2 regions of the Agromyces chitinivorans genome follow, and region 1 is predicted to be linked to the other one. Evidence: predicted binding sites of a transcription regulator. Region 1 holds the regulator's gene; the other holds the start of a gene.
What was found. The regulator LexA, encoded in region 1, represses DNA repair genes until DNA is damaged. The targets are predictions, from matches to a motif close to TCGAACANNTGTTCGA.
Positions count from the first base shown of each region.

Region 2: a site for LexA is predicted at 5,212-5,227, ahead of imuA' (DnaE2-dependent mutagenesis accessory factor ImuA'). Genes of this name have one in related genera too.

Region 1 covers NZ_JBEPJZ010000001.1:2,666,454-2,674,518, forward strand. Annotated here, with positions in the region: gene metE (5-methyltetrahydropteroyltriglutamate--homocysteine S-methyltransferase) at 1-1,945, shown strand, start outside; gene lexA (transcriptional repressor LexA) at 1,997-2,701, opposite strand; gene ABZK10_RS12585 (LysM peptidoglycan-binding domain-containing protein) at 2,972-3,397, shown strand; gene ABZK10_RS12590 (histidinol-phosphate transaminase) at 3,455-4,531, shown strand; gene hisB (imidazoleglycerol-phosphate dehydratase HisB) at 4,585-5,193, shown strand; gene hisH (imidazole glycerol phosphate synthase subunit HisH) at 5,190-5,825, shown strand; gene priA (bifunctional 1-(5-phosphoribosyl)-5-((5-phosphoribosylamino)methylideneamino)imidazole-4-carboxamide isomerase/phosphoribosylanthranilate isomerase PriA) at 5,938-6,684, shown strand; gene ABZK10_RS12610 (SseB family protein) at 6,668-7,510, shown strand; gene ABZK10_RS12615 (pyridoxal phosphate-dependent decarboxylase family protein) at 7,589-8,065, shown strand, end outside.
Region 2 covers NZ_JBEPJZ010000002.1:264,981-273,045, forward strand. Annotated here, with positions in the region: gene ABZK10_RS14035 (tRNA (adenine-N1)-methyltransferase) at 1-778, opposite strand, end outside; gene ABZK10_RS14040 (HAD family hydrolase) at 775-1,455, opposite strand; gene ABZK10_RS14045 (PAC2 family protein) at 1,534-2,451, shown strand; gene ABZK10_RS14050 (undecaprenyl-diphosphate phosphatase) at 2,530-3,348, opposite strand; gene ABZK10_RS14055 (M20/M25/M40 family metallo-hydrolase) at 3,407-4,735, opposite strand; tRNA gene ABZK10_RS14060 (tRNA-Leu) at 4,866-4,951, shown strand; gene imuA' (DnaE2-dependent mutagenesis accessory factor ImuA') at 5,237-5,989, shown strand; gene ABZK10_RS14070 (DNA polymerase Y family protein) at 5,986-7,557, shown strand; gene ABZK10_RS14075 (error-prone DNA polymerase) at 7,557-8,065, shown strand, end outside.

The DNA of each region.
Region 1 (8,065 bases):
CCTGGTGCCCGAGATCGCGGCCGACACCGCGTTCCGCCTCGCCGACGACCGCATCGTGCGCGAGGTCGCCGAGGCGCGCGGGGCGGGCCTCGTGACCCGGCCCGTCGTGGTCGGTCCGGTGACCCTCCTGCTGCTGAGCAAGGCCGCCGAGGGCTCGGATGCCTCCTTCCGGCCGCTCGACCGCCTGGACGACCTGCTGCCGGTGTACGTCGAGCTCCTCTCGCGGCTCGCCGACGCGGGCGCCGAGTGGGTGCAGCTCGACGAACCGGCGCTGGTGTCGGAGAGCATCGACGTCGACCCGGCCGACGCGCGTGCGGCCCTCGCCCGCGCGTACGAGGTGCTCGGCGGGGCATCCGCCCGCCCCTCGATCCTCGTCGCCGCGCCCTACGGCGCGCTCGACGCGGCGCTGCCCGTGCTCGCCGCGAGCCCGGTCGAGGCGATCGGACTCGACCTCGTGCGCGGCAGCGCGCCGGTCGGCCTCGATGACGTCACCCGCGCCGGCCTCGCGACCAAGGCGATCGTCGCGGGCGTCGTCGACGGCCACAACGTCTGGCGCGGCGACCTCGCCGCCGCCCTGACCGCGGCCGAGTCGGTGCGCGACCTCGGCGCCGCGCTCGCGGTGTCGACCTCGACGTCGCTGCTGCACGTGCCGCACGACGTCGACGACGAGACCGCGCTCGACGCGCGGCTGCGTTCCTGGCTCGCCTTCGCCGACCAGAAGGTCGCGCAGGTCGCCGTGCTCGCCCGCGGCCTCGCCGGGGGAGCGGACGCGATCGCCGACGAGCTCGCCGCCGCCACCGCCGCCCTCGCCGACCGCAGCGGCGCCGCGGGCGTGCGCGACGGCGCGGTGCGCGACCGCCTCGCCGCACTCGACGCCGACGCGGGCACCCGGGCCGACTACGAGGCGCGCGTCGCGGCGCAGGCCGAGCTCGACCTGCCGGTGCTGCCCACGACCACGATCGGGTCGTTCCCGCAGACCGGCGACATCCGTCGTGCCCGTGCCCGCCACGCGCGCGGCGAGCTCGACGACGCCGGCTACGAGGCCCTGATGCGCGCGGAGATCGAGCGCGTCATCCGCCTCCAGGAGGAGATCGGACTCGACGTGCTGGTGCACGGCGAACCGGAGCGCAACGACATGGTGCAGTACTTCGCCGAGCTGCTCGACGGCTTCGCCGTGACCGAGCACGGCTGGGTGCAGTCGTACGGCAGCCGCTGCACGCGCCCCTCGATCCTCTGGGGCGACGTGTCCCGCCCCGAGCCGATGACGGTCGAGTGGTCGCGGTACGCGCAGTCGCTCTCCGACAAGCCCGTCAAGGGCATGCTCACCGGGCCCGTGACGATCCTCGCATGGTCGTTCGTGCGCGACGACCAGCCGCTGGGCGACACGGCGAACCAGGTGGCGCTGGCGCTGCGCGACGAGATCGCCGACCTCGAGACCGCCGGCATCCGCATCATCCAGGTCGACGAGCCGGCGCTGCGCGAGCTGCTGCCGCTGAAGCGCGCCGACCAGCCGGCGTACCTCGACTGGTCGGTCGGCGCGTTCCGCCTCGCGACCGGCGGCGCGGCGACGGCCACGCAGGTGCACACCCACCTCTGCTACTCGGAGTTCGGCGTGGTGATCGACGCGATCCGCGCGCTCGACGCCGACGTGACGAGCATCGAGGCGGCGCGCAGCCGCATGGAGGTCGTCGACGACCTGCGCACGAGCGGCTTCGACCACGGCGTCGGCCCGGGCGTCTACGACATCCACTCGCCGCGCGTGCCGAGCGTCGCAGAGGTCACCGAGCTGCTCGAGCGCGCGGCGGACTCGCTGCCGCTCCGCCAGGTCTGGGTGAACCCCGACTGCGGCCTGAAGACGCGCGGCTACGACGAGACGGTCGCCTCGCTGCGCAACATCATCGACGCCACCCGCGAGGTGCGCGCCCGCGCGGCGGTCGGGGCCTGAGCGGATGCCCCGGGGCGCGCGCCGCCCCGGGGCATCCGTCGTCGTGCGGCGCTAGACGGTGCGGAGCACGGCGACGACCTTGCCCAGGATCTCGGCGTAGTCGCCGAGGATGGGCTCGAACGCGCTGTTGCGCGGCAGCAGCCAGGTGTGGCCGTCGCGCTGCCGGAAGACCTTGACGGTCGCCTCGCCGTCGAGCATCGCGGCGACGATCTCGCCGTTCTCGGCGGTCTGCTGCTGCCGCACGACGACCCAGTCGCCGTCGCAGATCGCCGCGTCGACCATCGAGTCGCCGACGACCTTGAGGATGAACAGCTCGCCCTTGCCGACGAGTTGGCGGGGGAGCGGGAACACCTCCTCGATCTGCTGGTCGGCGGTGATCGGCACGCCCGCGGCGATGCGGCCCACCAGCGGCACCATCGCGGCGTCGCCCACGGGGGCGGGGGAGCCGGATGCCCCTGACGCGCCGGTCTCGTCGGCGGCCTCCGTCTGCTGCGGCGTCTCGATGAGCACCTCGAGCGCGCGCGGCCGGTTCGGGTCGCGCCGCAGGTAGCCGCTCAGCTCGAGCTGGTTGAGCTGGTGGGCGACGCTCGAGAGCGACGACAGGCTCACCGCGTCGCCGATCTCGCGCATGCTCGGCGGGTAGCCCCGCGTCGAGACGGAGCGCTGGATCACGTCGAGGATCTGCAGCTGCTTGGCGCTGAGGTTCTTGCGCCGCCGGGTCGCCCGACGCTGCTCGAGGTCGTTCTCGGTGTCCACGTGCTCCGCCCTCCACGGGATCGGCAGTCCGTGCCGCCGAACCGAATGTCAGTGGTGTCTGATCGACTGTCGCCAGACATTCGAAACTGTATCCCTCGCTACGGGGTCGGGCAAACATATGTTCGAGCGTGTCGCGCGGAAATCCGCGGCTCTCCGTTGCGGATGCGGGGTTGAGTGTTCGATCATTCGAAGGTATATTCGGAACACAGCTTCGCGCCGGCACTCCCGGCCGAGTGCCGGCGCGAAGCTTCCGGGAGGTGCGAGATGACGATGGCAATCCACAGCGGCACGGTCTTCGGTTCGCCGCGCACGACGACGACGGTCCCGAGCCGGGAACGCCCCAGCGCGGCTCGACCCAGCGCGGCGCGACCGCAGACCGACCAGATCCCCGCACGCACGAGGCTCCGCCTGACCCGGCGCGGGCGGCTCGTCTTCGGCACGCTCGGCGTGCTGATCGCGCTGGCGTTCGCGCTGCTGCTGCCGCTCGCGGCCGCTCCCGCCGTCGCCGGTGACGAGGCGGCCGAGCCGCTGCAGGTCATCACGGTCGAGCAGGGGCAGTCGCTCTGGGCCATCGCCGAGCAGATCGCGCCGCACGCCGACCCGCGCGAGGTCATCACCGACATCCTGCGCCTCAACGGCCTCGACTCGGCCGAGCTGGTGCCCGGCCAGCAGCTCGCCCTTCCGGCCGACCGCTGAGTCCGGCGGTGCCCCGGGGCGCCGAAACACGTCGGTCGCCGTCAGTAGCATGAGTGCGTGACGACCCTCGACGACCTCCCGATCCGCGATGACCTCCGAGGCAAGGTGCCCTACGGCGCGCCGCAGCTGCACGTGCCCGTCGCGCTGAACGTGAACGAGAACACGCACCCGATTCCCGAGGACGTCGCGCACGACATCATCGCCCGCATCGCCCAGGCACTGCTGAGCCTCAACCGCTACCCCGACCGCGAGTTCACGGCCCTGCGCGAGGCGCTCGCGGGCTACCTCGGCCACGGGCTCTCGCCCGACCGCATCTGGGCGGCGAACGGCTCGAACGAGGTGCTCCAGCAGGTGCTGCAGGCGTTCGGCGGGTTCGGGCGCACGGCGCTCGGCTTCGCCCCGACCTACTCGATGTACCCGCTGCTGTCGTCGGGCGTCGGCGTGGAGTGGATCGGCGCCGAGCGCGATGCCGACTTCGAGCTCTCGCCCGAGACCGCGGTGCGCGCGATCGAGCAGCACGATCCCGACCTCGTCATCCTCTGCTCGCCGAACAACCCCACGGGCACGCCGATCCCGCTCGAGACCGTGCGCGCCGTCGCCGACGCGGCTCGCGGCATGGTCGTCGTCGACGAGGCGTACGCCGAGTTCGCCCCGCCCGGTTCGCCGAGCGCGCTGTCGCTGCTCGAGGGCCGCCCGCGCCTGATCGTCTCGCGCACCATGAGCAAGGCGTTCGCCTTCGCCGGCGCTCGGGTCGGCTACCTCGCCGCGGACCCCGCCGTGATCGACGCGATCCGGCTCGTGCGCCTGCCGTACCACCTCTCCGCGCTCACCCAGGCGGCGGCGATCGGCGCGGTCGAGCACGCGCCCGAGATGCTGGCCATGGTCGACGACATCCGCGGCCAGCGCGACCGCATCTCGGCCGAGCTCGCCGGACTCGGCTACCGCCCGTACCGCTCGTGGAGCAACTTCGTGCTCTTCGCGGGCGTCGACGACCCGCCGGCGACATGGGCGGCGCTCCGCGACCGCGGCGTCCTCGTGCGCGATGTCGGCATCCCCGGCACCCTGCGGGTGAGCGCGGGCACCGAGACCGAGACGACGGCGTTCCTCGAGGCCCTCGCGGCGGTGGGGCGCTGAGCGGCCCCGTCGCACGCGAGGAGCGCGGCATCCGCCCGCAATAGGATGGCCGCATGAGCACCCCCGCACGGACCGCCCGCGTGCAGCGCGAGACGAGCGAGTCGAGCATCGACCTGTCGCTCGACCTCGACGGCACCGGAACGAGCGACATCGAGACCTCGGTGCCGTTCTACGACCACCTGCTGACGGCGTTCGCGAAGCACTCGCTGACCGACCTGACCGTGCGCGCCCGGGGCGACATCGAGATCGACGTGCACCACACGGTGGAAGACGTCGGCATCGTGCTCGGCACCGCGATCAGGCAGGCGCTCGGCGACAAGCGCGGCATCTCGCGCTACGGCGACGCGCTCGTGCCGCTCGACGAGGCGCTCGCGCAGGCCGTCGTCGACCTCTCCGGCCGGCCGTACCTCGTGCACACAGGCGAGCCCGCGGGCTTCGAGTTCCACCTGATCGGCGGGCACTTCACCGGCTCCATGGTGCGTCACGTGTTCGAGGCCATCACGTTCCACGCGGCGATGACCGTGCACGTCGACGTGCGCGCGGGCCGCGACCCGCACCACATCGCCGAGGCCGAGTTCAAGGCGTTCGCGCGCGCGTTCCGCCAGGCGAAGGCGCTCGACCCGCTGGTGTCGGGCGTGCCCTCGACGAAGGGCGCGCTGTGAGCCGACCGAGCGTGGTCGTGCTCGACTACGGCACCGGCAACGTGCACTCCGCGGTCAAGGCGCTCGAGCGCGCCGGTGCCGAGGTGGAGCTCACGGCCGACCGCACGGCGGCGATGGAGGCCGACGGCCTGCTCGTCCCCGGCGTCGGCGCGTTCAGCGCCGTCATGGCCGCCCTGAAGGGCGTGCGCGGCGACGAGATCATCGACCGCCGCCTTGCGGGCGGCCGCCCCGTGATGGGCATCTGCGTCGGCATGCAGGTGCTCTTCGAGCACGGCATCGAGCGCGGCGTCGACACCGAGGGGCTCGGCGAGTGGCCCGGTACGGTCACCGAGCTGCCGGCATCCGTGCTGCCCCACATGGGCTGGAACACGGTGCGGGCGCCCGACGACTCGGCGCTCTTCGAGGGCCTGCACGACGAGCGCTTCTACTTCGTGCACTCCTACGCGGCCACCGAGTGGACGCTCGACGTGCAGCCGCCGTTCCCGCAGCCGCGCGTGACCTGGTCGGAGCACGGTGCGCCGTTCCTCGCCGCGGTCGAGAACGGGCCGCTCGTGGCGACGCAGTTCCACCCGGAGAAGTCGGCCGACGCGGGCATCCGCCTGCTCGCGAACTGGCTCGGCACCCTCCGCTGAGGCCGGGCGCCGCTGCGGCCCGTCACGTGCACGAGGTGGCCCTCGCACGCGAGTAGGATGCTGTGACTGTGCCGGTCTCCCGCTCCAGCGAGACCACGATACGAGGACAGTGATGAGCGAGTTCAACAGGACCCCGCGTCTTGTGCTGCTCCCGGCGGTGGACGTCGCCGGTGGCAAGGCGGTCCGCCTGACCCAGGGCGAGGCCGGGACCGAGACCAACTACGGCGACCCGATCGATGCGGCCGAGGACTGGGCCCGGCAGGGTGCCGAGTGGATCCACCTGGTCGACCTCGACGCGGCGTTCGGCCGCGGGAGCAACACCGGGATCCTGAAGAAGGTCATCCGCCAGGTGCGCGGCGTGAACATCGAGCTGTCGGGCGGCATCCGCGACGACGCGTCGCTCGAGAAGGCACTCGAGATCGGCGCCAAGCGCATCAACCTCGGCACCGCGGCGCTCGAGAACCCCGAGTGGGCGGCGTCGGTCATCGCCCAGTACGGCGAGGCGATCGCGGTCGGGCTCGACGTGCGCGGCACGACGCTCGCCGCACGCGGCTGGACCAAGGAGGGCGGCGACCTCTGGCAGGTCATGGACCGCCTCGAGGAGGCCGGCTGCGCCCGTTACGTCGTCACGGACGTCACCAAGGACGGCACGCTGCAGGGCCCGAACGTCGACCTGCTCCGGCAGGTGATGGAGCGCACCCGCCGCCCCGTCATCGCCTCGGGCGGCATCTCGAGCCTCGACGACCTCGCGGCGCTGCGCGAGCTCGTACCGCTCGGCTTGGAGGGCGCGATCGTGGGCAAGGCGCTGTACTCGGGCGCGTTCACGCTCGCCGAGGCGCTGGATGTCGCCGGCCACTGAGCCGGGCAGGGGCGAACCGGCGGATGCCGCGGGCTCGTCGAGTGACGCGGCGCCCACGCTTCCGGAACACCTCGCCGACTCGGCGGGCCAGCCGTGGGCGGGCCGCGCGTTCACCCCGAACACCCATGCGGCCGACGACGGCGCGATGCCGGAGCGCCTCGGTGAGGCGATCCGGCGGTTCCGTGCGCGCGAGGTCGGGCAGTCCGACGTCGTCGACGCGTTCCGCGAGGCTCGGCTGCTGATCCCGCTCGTCGCCCGCCTGGGCGACGGCGGCACCGAGGTCGGCGCGCACGGCCTGGCGATCGAGAAGAGCCAGGAGCTCGCGATCGTGACGGTCGCGGGCCCCGACGGGCGCAACGTGCTGCCCGTGTTCGGGTCGGTCGCCGCGATGTCGGCGTGGAACCCCGAGGCGCGTCCGGTGCCGGCCGACGGCGTGCGGGTGGCGCTGGCCGCCGCGAGCGAGGACACCGAGCTCGTCGTGCTCGACCCGGGCAGCGCCGGGGAGTTCGTGGTCCGCCGCCCCGCGCTGTGGGCGGTCGCGCAATCCGAGCCCTGGCGCCCGGCGTTCGAGGACGACGCCGTGCGCGACGCCTTCGCGCGCTCGATCTCGAGCGAGCTCGCCGCCGTCGCGACCACCCTCGAGCCGGGCGACCCGGGGGCGCGCCTGGCGGGCCCCGAGGTCGTCGTGCGCCTGGAGCTGCTCGCGGGCCTCGAGCGCGCCGAGCTCGATGCCGTGCTGCAGCGCCTCGCGCAGCGCTGGGCCGCCGACGACGCCATCGCGACCCGCGTCGACAGCCTCACCGTGCGGCTCGTCACCGCCGGCTGAGGCCGCGTCGCGTTCGCGCCCCTACCGCTGGTCGCGCGGAGGGGGCAGACTTCGGGCAGGTCAACCCGAGGAGTGCGCGTGGCGGACGGCATCGAGAACCCGGTCGACTACGACGCTGCGCTGGACGCGGCCACCCGTGCGTCGCGACGATGGCTGGCCGGCCTGCAGGACCGTCCGTTCGACGCCCCGGCCGACGTCGAGGCGGTGAAGGACGCCCTCGGTCGTGACCTCGCCGCCGGCGGTCGCGCCGCCTCCGAGGTGATCGAGCACCTGGCGGAGACGGTCGAGCCCGCACTGCTGCTCAGCCAGTCCGGCCGATTCTTCGGCTGGGTGTTCGGCGGCACGCTCCCGGCGGCCCTCGCGGCGGACTGGCTGGTCGCGGCGTGGGACCAGGACGCGCTGTCGCGGTCGTGGATGCCCGGCACGACGGCCGCCGAGGAGCTCGCGGGCGAGTGGGTGGCCGACCTGCTCGGATTCCCCGCCCGCACCGAGGTCGGCTTCACGACCGGCGCGACGATGGCGAACTTCTCCGGCCTGCTGGTCGGGCGCGACACG
Region 2 (8,065 bases), on a different contig from region 1:
GCGCGACCATCCGGTGGTCGGGCCGCACCGCGAGACCCTCGACGTGCCAGCCGCGCACCATGGTCTCGCTCGACGCCGGGTTGGTGTAGCCGCCGGTCGCGCGGATGGCCTCGGCGACACGCGACAGCTGCGTGGCGGTGGCCACGTAGCAGAGCAGCACGCCGCCGGGCTTCAGCGCGGCCGAGACGGCGTCGAGGGTCTCCCACGGCGCGAGCATGTCGAGCACGACGCGGTCGACGGATGCCTCGGGGGCGGTCTCCGGCAGGGTGTGCGCGAGGTCCCCGGCGGTGACGCTCCAGTTCGACGGCACCTCGCCGAAGTAGGTCTGCACGTTGCCGCGCGCGACGTCGGCGAACTCCTCGCGGCGCTCGAACGACAGCAGCCGCCCGCCCGAGCCGATCGCGCGCAGCAGCCAGAGCGACAGCGCTCCGGAGCCGACTCCCGCCTCGACGACGGTCGCCCCGGGGAAGATGTCGGCCTGCGCGAGGATCTGCGCGGCGTCCTTCGGGTAGACGATCGCGGCGCCGCGCGGCATCGACATGACGAAGTCGGCGAGCAGCGGCCGCAGCGCCAGGTACTCGATGCCGGCCTGGTTGACGACCACCGAGCCGTCGGGCAGCCCGATCAGGTCGTCGTGGGCGATCCCGCCCTTGTGCGAGTGGAACACCTTGCCCGGTTCGAGCGTGATGGTGTGCAGCCGGCCCTTGGGGCCGGTCAGCTGCACGCGGTCGCCGACGGTGAAGGGCCCGCTGGGCTGGGGGGCGGATGCGGCGCTCATGCGTGCTCCCCCGTGCGCGCGGCTGCGAAGACGGCGACCAGGTCGTCGACCGTGCGGCCGCCGAGGCTCGGCCAGCGCTCGTGCGCGGGCTCGTCGTCGAGCGGGAGGATGTGCGGCACGCCCATGGTCACGGCGCCCGAGGCCATGGCGGCGGCGAGGCCCGTCGGCGAGTCCTCGACGGCGAGGCAGTCCTCGATCGCCACGCCCAACAGCTCGGCGGCGCGCAGGTAGGGCTCGGGGTGCGGCTTCGCGTGCGTCACCGCGTCGCCCGTGACGATCGCGTCGAAGGCCGGGAAGCCCATGGCCGCGACCACGTCGTCGGCCATCGAGCGGATCGACATGGTCACGAGGGCGGTGCGGATGCCCCGCTCGCGCAGCGCCTGCAGCAGCTCGCGGGCGCCGGGCTGCCACGGCACGCCCTCGGACGCCAGCAGGCCCCGCACCTGGTCGGTCAGCCCGTGCACGATGCGGTCCTCGGGCAGGTCGACGCCGTACCCCTGCAGGATGCGCGCCGACGGCCAGAGCCCGCTGCCGACCAGTGCGAGCGCGTCCTCCTGGGTCCAGGTGCCGCCGAACGACTCGACCAGCTCCGTCTCCGCGCGGATCCAGTACGGCTCGGTGTCGACGAGGGTGCCGTCCATGTCCCAGAGGACCGCGGCGGGTAGGGCTTCGCTCACGACCGTCAAGTCTACGTGCAGCGCCTATTGTGGACCTGAGGGCGGCGCGAGCCGCCCGGAGGGGAACGCGCGGGCGTAGTGGCAGACGAACACGGGATCAACGGCGGCAGGATCCTCGTCGTGGCCTTCGAGGGCTGGAACGACGCCGGCGAGGCCGCGTCGGGAGCGGCGCAGGCCGTGATCGACCACCTCGACCTCGTCGAGATCGGCGCGGTCGACCCCGAGCTCTACTACGACTACCAGTTCACCCGTCCGACCGTCGCGATGGGCGACGACGGCGTGCGCCGGCTCACCTGGCCGGGCGCCCGCCTGCTCGGCCCCGCTCCGGGCGCACCCGACGACGAGGACGACGAGCGCGTGACCGGGCCGGGCGCCGACCAGGTGCACGTGCTGATCGGCGCCGAGCCCGCGCGCACCTGGAAGGGCTTCGCCTCCGAGATCATCGACGGCGCGCTGTCCGCGGGCATCGAGGTCGTCGTCTTCCTCGGCGCGATGCTCGCCGACGCGCCGCACACGCGCCCGCTCTCGGTGTTCGTCTCGAGCGACAACCCGGAGGTGCGCGACGAGCTCGGCATCGACCGGCCGAGCTACGAGGGGCCCGTCGGCATCCTCAGCGTGCTCTCCGACGCCGCGGAGCGCGCGGGCATCCCGACCCTGTCGCTCTGGGCCTCGGTGCCGCACTACGTGCACAACTCGCCGTCGCCGAAGGCCGTGCTCGCGCTGCTGTCGAAGCTCGAGGAGATCACCGGGCTCAGCGTGCCGCGCGGCTCCCTGGAGTCGGATGCCGCGGCCTGGGAGGCGGGCGTGGATGCGCTCGCCGCCGACGACGAGGACATGGCCGCCTACATCGAGCAGCTCGAGCAGGCGCGCGACACCGTCGACTCCCCCGAGGCGAGCGGCGAGGCCATCGCGCAGGAGTTCGAGCGCTACCTCAGGCGGCGCGGGGACGGACCCGGCGACACCCGCGGCGAGCAGCCCTGGCGGCCGCGCGACTGAGCGTCGCCACCGGGGCATGCGCTCGTCGACCGCGGCGCCGGCTCGGGGGCATCCGCTCGCCCCGTGCGGGAACCGCCGTCAGGCGTCGATCGTGCCCGTCGCGAGCAGCACCATGATCGTGCCGCCGAGCAGCACCCGGTAGATCACGAACGGCAGGAAGCTGCGCTTGGAGATGTAGCTCATGAAGAACGCGATCACGAGGAGCGCGACCACGAACGCGACGAGCGTCGCAGCGGCCGTCTCGACCGGGCCGTAGACGCCCGGCTCGCCCCAGCTCTTGAACAGCTGGTAGAAGCCCGAGCCGAACACCGCGGGGATCGCCAGCAGGAACGCGTAGCGGGCCGCCGCGGCGCGCTCGTAGCCCATGAGGAGCCCCGCGGTGATGGTGCCGCCCGAGCGCGAGACGCCCGGGATGAGCGCGAGCGCCTGCGCGAACCCGTAGATGATGCCGTGCCCGTAGGTGAGGTCGTCGAGCCCCCGGCGCTTCGCGCCGATCCAGTCGGCGATGCCGAGCAGGATGCCGAAGACGATGAGGGTCGTGGCGACGATCCAGAGCGAGCGCAGCGTGGTCTCGATCTGGTCCTGGAAGATCAGGCCGAGCACCACGATCGGGATCGAGCCGAGGATGATCAGCCAACCCATGCGCGCGTCGGGGTCGTTGCGGGGCACGCGTCCCCAGAGCGCGAGCCACCAGCGCGAGACGATGCGCACGATGTCGCGCCAGAAGAAGACGACGACCGCCGCCTCGGTGCCGATCTGCACGATCGCCGTGAATGCCGCGCCCGGGTCGGCCGCGTTCGGCAGGAACTCGCCGAGGATGCGCAGGTGCGCGCTGGAGGAGATCGGCAGGAACTCGGTGAGCCCCTGCACGAGTCCGAGGATCAGCGCTTCGATCATGCCGGGCTCACCTTCCGCCCCGCGCGGCGGGGCCGCGTGTCGTTGCGGTGGGGATCGCTCAGTAGTCGAGCAGCAGGTCCTGCAGGACCCTGCTCCCGAAGACTAGTGCGTCCAGCGGCACCCGCTCGTCCACCCCGTGGAACATGGCCGGGAAGTCGAGGTCGGCGGGCAGCCGGAGCGGCGCGAAGCCGTAGCCGGCGATGCCGAGGCGGCTGAGCGCCTTGTTGTCGGTGCCGCCCGAGAGCAGGTACGGGAAGACCGGCACGCCCGGGTCGTGGTGCTCGAGCGTCGCCTTCACGGCGTCGACGAGCGGGCCGCTGAACGGGGTCTCGAGCCCGACGTCGCGCACGACCGTCTCGATCTCGATGTCGTCGCCGACGATCTCGCGCACGCGGGCGAGCACGGCGTCCTCCTCGCCGGGGAGCGTGCGGATGTCGATCAGCGCCTCGGCGCGGTCGGGGATGACGTTGTGCTTGTAGCCCGCGGTCAGCAGCGTGGGGTTCGTGGTGGTGCGCAGGGTCGCGCTGAGGAAGCCCGCCGCCGAGGTGCGCAGGACGAGCTCGTCGGGCGAGACCTGCTGCGGGTCGGCGCCCGTCACCCGGGCGATCTCGGCGAGCAGCGCACGCGTCGTGTCGACCAGGTGCAGTGGCCACTCCTCGCGACCGAGGGCTGCGACCGCCTCGGCGAGGCGGGTGATCGCGTTCTCGCGCACGAGCCGGGAGCCGTGCGCGGCGGGTCCGCGGGCGACCAGGCGGATCCAGACCAGCGCCTTCTCCCCCGTCTGCAGCAGGTAGGCGCGCTCGCCGCCGAGGTGCACCGAGTAGCCGCCGACCTCGCTGATCGCCTCGGTCGCACCGGCGAACACCTCCGGGTGGTGGTCGACCATCCAGCTCGAGCCGAAGAGGCCGCCCGCCTCCTCGTCGGCGAAGAACGCCAGCACCAGCTCGCGCTCGGGCTGCCGGCCCGAGGCGAGGATGTCGCCGACGGCCGTGAGGATCATGGCGTCCATGTCCTTCATGTCGACCGCTCCCCTGCCCCAGAGCAGGCCGTCGCGCACCTCGCCCGCGAACGGGTCGACGCTCCAGTTGCGCGGGTCGGCGGGCACCACGTCGAGGTGTCCGTGCACCACGAGTGCGGGCTTGTCGGGGTTCGCGCCCGGCACGCGGGCGACCACGCTCGTGCGCCCCGGTGCGGCGTCGAACAGCCGGGGCTCGAGGCCCATCGCCGACAGGTGCGCCTCGACGTACTCGGCCGCCTCGGTCTCTCCCTCGGAACGCCCCTCACCGTGGTTCGTGGTGTCGAACCGGATCAGGTCGCGGGCGATCCGGACGGTCGGCTCGAGCGCGTCGGTGCCGGTGGGGACGGGGTGCTCGGATGCCTCGGACATGCCCCACACGCTACCCCGGATGCCGCGCGGCGATCGGCCCGGGGCATCCGCCTGCATGGTTCGGCGCACCGTTCGATCCGTGGTAATGTCTTCTCTCGGGCCTGCGGGAGATCGCGGGTTCGCAACACACGCGCGGGTGGCGGAATTGGCAGACGCGCTAGCTTGAGGTGCTAGTGCCCGTATTAGGGCGTGGGGGTTCAAGTCCCCCCTCGCGCACGGTGTGAGAACGGCCGGATCGGATGATCCGGCCGTTCGTCGTTTGTGCGGCTGATCCCGTTTCGGGGGCTTCCCCATCGAGCGTGCGCCCCTGTTCGCGGTCGAGGGCCGGTTCTTCGCCTGAGGGCGAAAGCTTCAGCCCTCAGGCGAAGAAACGGCCCTCAGACCTCTCATTCGGGCGCGACGTACTCGATGTGGGTGGGTGCCGGTTCGGTGGTGTCGAGTGGCGCGGGACGAGTGGCATCCGCCGCTTGACTCATTCGAACATACGTTCGAACATGGGGTGTGGCACTCACCGCTCCCCTCCGGCCGTCCCGCGTCTCCGCGGGCGAGGCCCGCGAACGCGCCGACGCGCTGCGCGCACGCATCGCCGACATGCAGTCGACCAGGCTCGAGGGGCGGGCGATCCCGACACTGCCGGCGCTGCACGACCTGCTGCCCGGCGGGGTGCTGCGCGAGGGCGGCGCGTACGGGGTCGAGGGGTCGACGAGCCTCGTCATGGCGATGCTCGCCGGTGCGTCGGGGGCCGGGTCGTGGTGCGCCGTCGTCGGCGTGCCGGGGTTCGGCGCCGAGGCCGCACGGCTCGCGGGACTCGACCTCGACCGGCTCGTGCTCGTGCCCGAACCCGGGCGGCACTGGCTGGCGGTGGTCGCCGCGCTCGTCGACGTGATTCCGGTCGTGGCGGTGCGCCCGCCCGAGGCGGTCGGGGCGGCGGATGCCTCGCGGCTCGGCGCCCGGCTGCGCCAGCGCCGTGCGGCGCTCGTGGTCGACGGCTCCTGGCCGCAGAGCGAGGTGCAGCTGCGGGTCGCCGAGAGCCGCTGGACCGGGCTCGGCGACGGGCACGGGCGGCTCGCCGCGCGCGAGGCGGTCGTGACGGCGTCGGGCCGGGGCGGGTTCGGGCGCGCGAGCACCGCGCGGCTGCTGCTGCCGGGCGCGCATGCCGCGGCGGAACGGGTCGACGAGGGTGCGCTCGGCGACACGGGCGGGCGCGCCGGGGCGGAGCAGGCGCCGGCCCCGCTGCGGAGGGTCGCCGGATGAGCGCCGGGCCCGAGGCATCCGACCCCCGGCGCACCATCGTGGTGTGGTGCCCCGACTGGCCGGTCATCGCGGCCGCACGCGAGGCGGGGCTCTCGCTCGAGTCGCCGCTCGCCCTGGTCGAGAAGGGCCTCGTGTTCGCCTGCTCGGGCGCGGCACGGCGCGACGGGGTGGCGCGCGGGCTGAAGCTGCGCGAGGCGCAGTACCGCTCCCCCGCGCTCGAGCTGCTCGACTACGACGCCGGGCTCGACGCGCGCGCCTTCGAGCCCGTGGTGCGACGGGTCGAGGAGACCACGCCCGGCGTGCAGCTGCTGCGCCCCGGTGCGCTCGCGGTGCGGGCACGCGGGCCGGTGCGGTACTACGGCGGCGAGGCCGAGGCCGCCGAGGCGCTGCGGGCCGCGGTGGGCGGGTTCGGGCTGCCCGTGCGGGTGGGTGTCGCCGACGGGCCGTTCGCGGCCGAGCAGGCGGCACGCGCGACCTCGGAGGCGGCGCCGGTGCTGCGGGTCGAGCCGGGCGGGTCGGCCGCGTTCATCGCGCCGCTGCCCGTGGGCGTGCTCGTCGACCCGCGCACCGCGACGCTGCTGCACCGGCTCGGGGTGCGCCGGCTCGGCGAGTTCGCCGCGCTGCCCGCCGACGACGTGCTGCGTCGGTTCGGGCCGACCGGTGCGTTCGCCCACGACCGCGCGGCGGGCCGCGACGGCGCCCGGGTGCTCGCGCGCACGCCACCGCCCGAGTGGGACGAGCAGGTCGAGTTCGAGCCGCCGCTCGACCGCATCGACCAGCTCGCGTTCGCGTTCCGCACCCGGGCGGAGTCGTTCATCGAGCGCCTCACCGCGGCGAAGCTCGTCTGCACCGCGGTGCACATCGAGATCGTCGACGACGAGGGCGGCGTCTCGGCGCGCGACTGGCTGCACCCGCGCTGGTTCACGCCGGGCGACGTGCTCGACCGCATCCGCTGGCAGCTGCAGGGGTCGGGCGGCGCCGACGCGGGGCTGGGCTCGCCGATCGCGCGGGTGCGCGTGCACCCCGAGCGGCTCGACTCCACGGGCAACCACGAGGAAGGGCTCTGGGGCACCGGCCCCGACGAGCGCGTGCACCACGGGCTCACCCGCGTGCAGGGCATGCTCGGGCACGAGGGCGTCGTCACCGCGACCATCGGGGGCGGGCGCATGCTCGCCGACCGCGAGGTGCACGTGCCGTGGGGCGACCGGCCGCCCGAGGGGGTGTCCGACCGCCCCTGGCCCGGGTCGCTGCCCGCGCCGCTGCCCGCGACCGTGTTCCGCGAGCGGGTGGCGGCCGGGCTCGTCGACGCCGACGGCGCCGCGATCACCGTCGACGAGCGCGGGTCGATCAGCGCACCGCCGGCCGCGTTCACCGTCGCCGGGCTCGCGGCGCCCGGCGGGCCGCGCCGGGTGCGGGCCTGGGCGGGGCCGTGGCCGGTCGTCGAACGGTGGTGGGACGCCGCGACCGCGCGGCGCGCGCACCGGTTCCAGGTGGTCGACGACGACGGAGCCGCCTGGCTGCTCGTGCGCGACGCCGACGAGTGGCGCGCCGAGGCGAGGTACGACTGATGGGCTGGAACAACCCGCCCATCCCCTGGTCGGAACTCGAGCGCACCCTGTCGGACGCGAGTCGCCCCGGGCCGCCCCGGCCGATCGCGGACGGCGGCGACGCTCCGGCCTTCTCCCGCAAGCGGCATCCGTACCGCCCGCCCGTCGACGAGGCGCCCGCAGAGCCCACGGCGACCGTGCCGTACGCCGAACTGCACGTGCACTCCGCGTTCAGCTTCCTCGACGGAGCATCGCAGCCCGAGCGGCTCGTCGAGGAGGCGCACCGGCTCGGCCTCGCAGGGCTCGCCCTCACCGACCACGACGGCTTCTACGGCATCGTGCGCTTCGCCGAGGCCGCCGAGGCGTACCCCGAGCTCGCGACCGCGTACGGCGCGGAGCTCTCGCTCGGCCTCACCACCCCGCAGATGGGCATGGCCGACCCCGAGGGCGACCACCTGCTCGTGCTCGCGCGCGGCGAGGCGGGCTACCACCGGCTCGCATCGGCCATCACGGCCGGCCAGCTCGCCGG